Regions from separate parts of the Pseudoalteromonas sp. T1lg22 genome, predicted to be linked through region 2. Evidence: predicted binding sites of a transcription regulator. Region 2 holds the regulator's gene; each other region holds the start of a gene.
The links. The regulator MetJ, encoded in region 2, represses methionine synthesis genes. The targets are predictions, from matches to a motif close to TAGACGTCTAGACGTCTA.
Positions count from the first base shown of each region.

Region 1: the regulator MetJ is predicted to act here: its motif matches at 881-898, upstream of metK (methionine adenosyltransferase).
Region 3: the regulator MetJ is predicted to act here: its motif matches at 1,226-1,243, upstream of C2M24_RS07065 (methylenetetrahydrofolate reductase).

Region 1 is NZ_PQBY01000006.1:360,670-362,950, forward strand. It holds partial or broken gene tkt (transketolase) at 1-665, opposite strand, end outside; gene metK (methionine adenosyltransferase) at 1,013-2,164, shown strand; gene C2M24_RS03885 (START domain-containing protein) at 2,217-2,281, opposite strand, start outside.
Region 2 is NZ_PQBY01000006.1:517,155-519,435, forward strand. It holds gene metB (cystathionine gamma-synthase) at 1-461, opposite strand, end outside; gene metJ (met regulon transcriptional regulator MetJ) at 639-959, shown strand; gene C2M24_RS04625 (malic enzyme-like NAD(P)-binding protein) at 1,023-2,270, opposite strand.
Region 3 is NZ_PQBY01000010.1:266,661-268,941, forward strand. It holds gene C2M24_RS07060 (M16 family metallopeptidase) at 1-816, opposite strand, end outside; gene C2M24_RS07065 (methylenetetrahydrofolate reductase) at 1,291-2,247, shown strand.

The DNA of each region.
Region 1 (2,281 bases), 160 kb from region 2:
TCGCTGTCGTGACCATCAACGCCACGAACTACGTGCCAGCCGTATGCTTCGAAACGAGCAGGCGTATCATCGCTGAACCAGCCTTCTACTTCACCGTCGATTGAAATGCCGTTGTCATCCCAAAACGCGATCAACTTACCAAGACCTAAAGTGCCGGCCAATGAACAGGCTTCGTGTGAGATACCTTCCATCAAGCAGCCATCACCCAAGAAGGTATAAGTGTAGTGATCAACGATATCGTGACCGTCACGGTTAAATTGTGCCGCCAAGGCTTTCTCGGCGATAGCCATACCCACGGCATTGGTAATACCTTGGCCTAGTGGGCCGGTAGTGGTTTCTACGCCCGGCGCATAACCATACTCAGGGTGACCCGGTGTTTTTGAATGCAATTGACGGAAGTTTTTGATTTCTTCCATAGGCAGGTCATAGCCGCTTAGGTGTAACAGCGAATAAATCAGCATTGAACCGTGGCCATTGGACAGGATAAATCGGTCGCGATCAGCCCAATCAGGATTCGTTGGGTTGTGCTTCAAATAGTCGCGCCAAAGGACTTCGGCGATATCGGCCATGCCCATAGGGGCACCCGGGTGACCTGATTTAGCTTGTTGAACGGCGTCCATAGACAAGACGCGAATGGCGTTAGCGAGTTCTTTGCGAGATGGCATGAATTCTCCTACCTTTATATGTATTTGCGCTGGAAGATTCGCCTTTGCTCAAGCTAGCGAAGGCAAAATAGGTGCCCATTTTTACTTATTCATACGCCCCCTGCAAATAAAACTTGCGGCCAAAGTGAGCGACTTTAGAATTACTCATCAACTAGAGTAATTACTTCAGCTGATTTCGGGCAGTTGACGAGTTTGGCGAGTGAAAAGAAGTATTTTGGACGTCTAGGCGTAAAATTGCTATGCAAGGTGTGATCATTTAGCTAGAATATGCGCCTTATTTTTATGCTGCGCTGCGCCCAGAGGTTGGTGACGAGTTTGGGAAGCGCGAGACTTGTGAGAAGAAGCCAATGGCAAAACATTTATTTACTTCTGAGTCAGTATCTGAGGGACACCCGGATAAAATCGCTGACCAAATTTCAGATGCGGTATTAGATGCTATTTTGGAGCAAGACCCGCACGCCCGTGTCGCTTGTGAAACCTATGTAAAGACCGGCATGGTTATGGTTGGCGGTGAGATCACCACCAGCGCTTGGGTTGATATCGAAGAGCTTACGCGTAAAACAGTACGTGAAATTGGCTACACCCACTCAGACATGGGTTTCGATGCCGATTCATGTGCCATCCTAAACACCATTGGTAAACAGTCTCCTGACATCAACCAAGGTGTTGACCGTGCTCGCCCTGAAGATCAAGGCGCCGGTGACCAGGGTCTAATGTTCGGTTACGCGTGTAACGAAACAGACGTATTGATGCCTGCTCCTATTACCTATTCACACCGCCTGGTACAGCGTCAAGCGCACGTACGTAAAAACGGCGAGCTTCCTTGGCTTCGTCCGGATGCAAAATCTCAGGTAACTTTTGCTTATGAAAATGGCAAAGCAGTTGGTATCGACGCAGTTGTACTATCAACGCAGCACTGTGACACCATTTCACAGGACGCTTTAGTAGAAGCCGTGATGGAAACCATCATCAAACCAACGCTTCCGGCTGAGCTTATCACTTCAGCGACTAAGTTCTTTATCAACCCAACAGGCCGTTTCGTAATCGGTGGCCCTATGGGTGACTGTGGTCTGACTGGTCGTAAGATCATCGTTGATACATACGGTGGTATGGCTCGTCACGGTGGTGGTGCCTTCTCTGGTAAGGATCCATCAAAGGTTGACCGTTCAGCAGCCTACGCAGCTCGTTATGTTGCTAAGAACATTGTTGCTGCCGGTCTTGCAGATCGTTGTGAAATCCAAGTTTCTTACGCTATCGGTGTGGCCGAGCCTACCTCTATCAGCGTTGAAACCTTCGGCACAGGTAAACTGGACGAAGAGCACCTAATTGCACTTATCCGCAAGCACTTCGACCTACGTCCTTACGGCCTGATCCAGATGCTTGACCTTGAGCGTCCTATTTATCAGCCTACCGCTGCTTACGGTCACTTCGGTCGCGACGAATTCCCATGGGAAGCGACAGACAAAGTAGAAGCATTAAAAGCAGACGCAGGTTTTTAAGACTGCAACAGCTTAGAAAAAAGCGCTCATTGAGCGCTTTTTTTATGCCTGTCTAAAAGGAGGAGCAATCGCCCTCTTGCAATGGCAAGGGCGACATGACCTGGGTCTTAGGCAGCA
Region 2 (2,281 bases):
GTCAGGCGCAATATTGGGTTACTGGGGGTTTCAATCCATACCAATTTAGGTTTGGCATCGATAAGCTGCTGATAACACTCGGCAGTGGTGAAGTCCACCACCTTCACTTTTAATAAACCGCGCTTGGCCAAGGAGGTAAATAATCGGTAGCTGCCGCCATAACAATCATGGGGGATCACAAGGGTATCTGCGGGCGTCAGCAACTGTGTTACCAGGTGCACCGCCGCCATGCCGGTAGCGGTAATGATGCCACGGGCGCCGCCTTCAAGCTCGGCCAAAGCCTCTGCGAGAATATCGCGATTGGGATTACCGCTGCGGCCATAGTCGTACTGACGTTTGGTATCAAAATCGGCAAAAGAATAGGTAGTGGATAAATAAATTGGGGGCACAACTGCACCATGATGTTGGTCGGCTTCAATGCCGTGGCGCACCGCTATGGTTTGTTTACTTAACTTAGGCATAGTGCCTCCAATCAGAAATGGATGTTTAGACGTCCAAAAGGTTAAAATATCCAAATATAGAAGTCAAAACATTTATACGTCTAAATAGCTATATGAGGAATATTTGACTATCCTTTCCAACACGATAGAATTTCGCCCTTATTGATGCCTAAGTGACCAAAGAACAAGACGCAAATTATGGCCAAGTGGAATGGTGAGTATATTCACCCTTATGCGGAACACGGTAAGAAAGCCCAACAGGTAAAAAAAATTACCGTTTCAATCCCGCTCAACGTTTTAAAAGTATTAACAGATGAACGCACTCGACGCCAGGTGAACAACCTGCGTCATGCCACCAACAGTGAATTGCTCTGCGAAGCATTTTTACATGCTTTTACCGGACAACCGCTGCCTGGCGATGAAGACTTACGTAAGGATAATCCGGAGAAGGTGCCGCAAGAAGTGCGTAAGATCATGGCGGAAATGGGCTTAGAGATCCCAGAGATCGGTGATGATTGATTTTCCAAACACATAAAAAAAGCCCCAAGCAAAACTTGGGGCTTTTTTTTGGCGACAAGGAAATTACTTATCGCTCATATAATCCTCTGGCAGCTCGATTTGCGCTACACCAGTTGCCACTGCGGCTTCGGCTACCGCCTTAGCAACGCGAGGCAATAAACGCGGATCCATTGGCTTAGGAATAATGTACTGCGGGCCAAACTCCAGCTCGGTCACACCTGATGCGGTCAATACCTCTTGTGGTACCGGCTCTTTAGCTATACTACGAATAGCTTCAACAGCGGCAATCTTCATTTCATCATTAATAGCCGTTGCGCGCACATCCAGGGCGCCGCGGAAGATAAACGGGAAGCACAGAACGTTATTTACCTGGTTCGGGTAATCAGAGCGACCGGTTGCCATAATCAAATCTTGACGGGCAGCGTGCGCCACTTCTGGCTTAATTTCAGGATCTGGGTTTGAACAGGCAAATACCACTGGCTTGTCGGCCATCAGCTTTAACTCGTCCGCAGAAAGTAGATCTGGACCAGATACACCCACGAATACATCGGCATCGGCGATCACGTCTTGCAGAGTGCGTTTATCCGTGTTGTTTGCGAACATTTGCTTATATTCGTTCAGGTCGTCACGACGAGTGTGGATCACACCTTTACGGTCAAGCATATAGATGTGCTCGCGCTGGGCGCCACATTTAATCAACAGCTCCATACAGGCCACAGCCGCTGCACCAGCACCTAAACAAACGATCAAGGCATCGTTGATATCTTTACCCTGAATCTCAAGAGCATTAAGCATGCCCGCCGCAGTTACAATGGCGGTACCATGTTGGTCATCGTGGAATACAGGTATATTACAACGCTCGATCAGCGCTTTTTCAATTTCAAAACACTCAGGTGCCTTGATATCTTCAAGGTTAATACCGCCAAAGGTATCGGCAATATTTTCAACCGTGTTGATAAAATCTTCCGTGGTGCGGTGTTTAACTTCGATATCGATTGAATCAAGGCCTGCGAAGCGCTTGAATAATAAGGCTTTACCTTCCATTACAGGTTTTGATGCCAACGGACCTAAATTACCCAAGCCTAAAATTGCCGTGCCGTTAGAAATAACCGCAACCATATTGCCTTTCGCAGTGTATTTATAGGCATTGTTGGCATCGGCGGCAATTTCGCGCACCGGCTCAGCCACACCTGGGCTGTAAGCCAAAGCTAGGTCATTGACCGTTTCCGCACTTTTAGTCAGCTCAACGCTGATTTTGCCTGGAACGGGATAAGCGTGATAATCAAGAGCTTGTTGACGAAAGTCTGACATGAAAAAGTATC
Region 3 (2,281 bases), on a different contig from region 2:
CGGTGCTGCTTGCTTTGGCTCCACCGGAATATCGGCCTGATAGTCGCCACGCTGCCAGTTACCCCAGTGCTTTTTCACCATGGCAATGGTTTCTTTAGGGTCAACATCGCCGACGATAACTAGAGACACATACTCTGGCTTGTAGAAACGCTTAAAGAAGGTTTGGCCGTATTCACTTTGATCCGGCATGGCTTCGATATCTTCAAAGAAGCCCATGGTGGTGTGCTCATAGGTGTGCTTATCGAAGGCTTCTTTGCGCACCGCCGCCAACAGTTTGCGAATTGGGCTGGCATTGTTCTTGAGGTATTCGCCCTTAACCGTCAGCGCCTCGGTGCGGAACTGCTCTTCGCTGTACCTGAGGTTTTGAAAGACATCGGCCTTGATTTCCAGCACCTTGTCTAAATGCTGCTTAGAGAAATTAAGGTGGTAATTGGTGTAGTCATTGGTGGTGTAAGCGCGGTTATCAACACCTGAGTTTTTCATGATATCGGCGTAGACATCTTCCGGGAATTTTTCCGAGCCCTTAAACATCATGTGCTCGAAGAAGTGAGCAAAACCTGTTTTGCCTTCTTCTACCTCGTTACGTGAGCCTACAGAAACTGGGATCTGCAGCGACACCACATCGGGATAATCGGTTTTTACCACCATCACCCGCAGACCATTGTCTAGCTCTTCTAATACATAGTCCTGGGCAAATACTTTATTGTTCTGTTGCGCCGTTGCCGCAGCGGTACTTGTTTGCGTTGTCTGCGTGCTTTGACATCCGCCTAGCGCAAGCGCCAAGGCAATGCCCGAGGCAATAACCGATAGTTTCATCTTCCTATCCTTTAAGTCTGATTGTTATCTGATTATTGATCCAATCCATTATGCAATAAATTCACCCAATGCGCGTAACCGACGGCTCATTTTGCTGTAAACAAATGTGTCAAAGGGGCGACGAGTGACCGAAGCCCCGCTTCGCAGCGCTCGGAGGTGGAGGCAGGGATGCCGACAGGAACCCAGCTTCATGGACGAATTATATGCACGATGGTTATGAACTCCCTCTTTGGTTGCCGTCGCCAACGCGACAAGATCTTAATTTGGAGACCGCAGTTGAGAAAGTCATTTGTAGGTCAGTGCTGTGCGCCGACAAGGTGAGAATGGTGCATATTTGTCGGCCTGGAAGGCCGACCTACAAGGCAACATGAATGAAATTCAACATTCATGAGTAAGTTTCACCAGAAAAAGGCTGTTTAGACGTCTAAATGGCTGTTATAGTGATTCCATTAACCGCATATGGGAATGAGGATCATGGCGCTAACACTGCAAGAGAAAATTGAAGACCCCCGCCAAGGGGTATACCTTATCGGCACTACACCACCGAAGACAGGTACGGACGATGGTAAGCTGCAGGCCATTGCCGAGAAGCTATTGGGTCGCTTGCATGAAATCGAGTACGACGGTGTTATCGTTTATGACATTCAGGATGAAAGCAGTCGCACCAATGTACCTCGCCCTTTCCCGTTTAAAGAGACCATAGACCCGCGTCATTACAGTGGCTTACTACGTCGCTTGTCGCAACTCGATGTGATCACTTATAAGAGCGTTGCCCAGCGCAGCGCCGGTGAGTTTAATCAGTGGTTAGATACCACCTATCAGGAATATAAACTTAATAACCTGGTGTTGGTCGGCAGCCCATCCTCAACCGGTGAAGTTAAACTAAGCCTAAATGATGCTTATACCCATATTGATGCACACGACCATGATTTCTTTTTAGGTGGTGTAACCATAGCCGAGCGCCATGCCAGCAAGGGTAATGAACACGAGCGTCTGCTGACGAAGACGGAGCAAGGTTGTAAGTTCTTTATCTCGCAAGCTGTCTACAATGCGCAAGCGACCATAGATTTGATCACCAGTTATGCCCGCAGTTGTCGCCAGCAAGGTCTGACACCGCAACGTATTATTCTCACCTTTACGCCCTGCGGCGGTGAAACCACCTTGGATTTTATGGAGTGGTTAGGCATTTCCGTACCTGAGGCGACCAAGTGGCGTATGCTCGATGCAGACAACACCTTAAGTGAATCGGTGCGGATTTGCCGCGAGAACCTGGATTTAATTCTGCGCAGCTGTGCCCATTTAGGCGTGCCTTTAGGCTTGAATATTGAGTCTTTAACCAACCGTAAAGAAGAGATCGATGCGTCGATTAATCTTTACCGTTTGCTTAAAGCAACCATGGAGCTGAGCCTGGCTGAGCGCCTTATCGCTTAAGCCGTAAGCTAACATTAGCGATTTACCCATCATA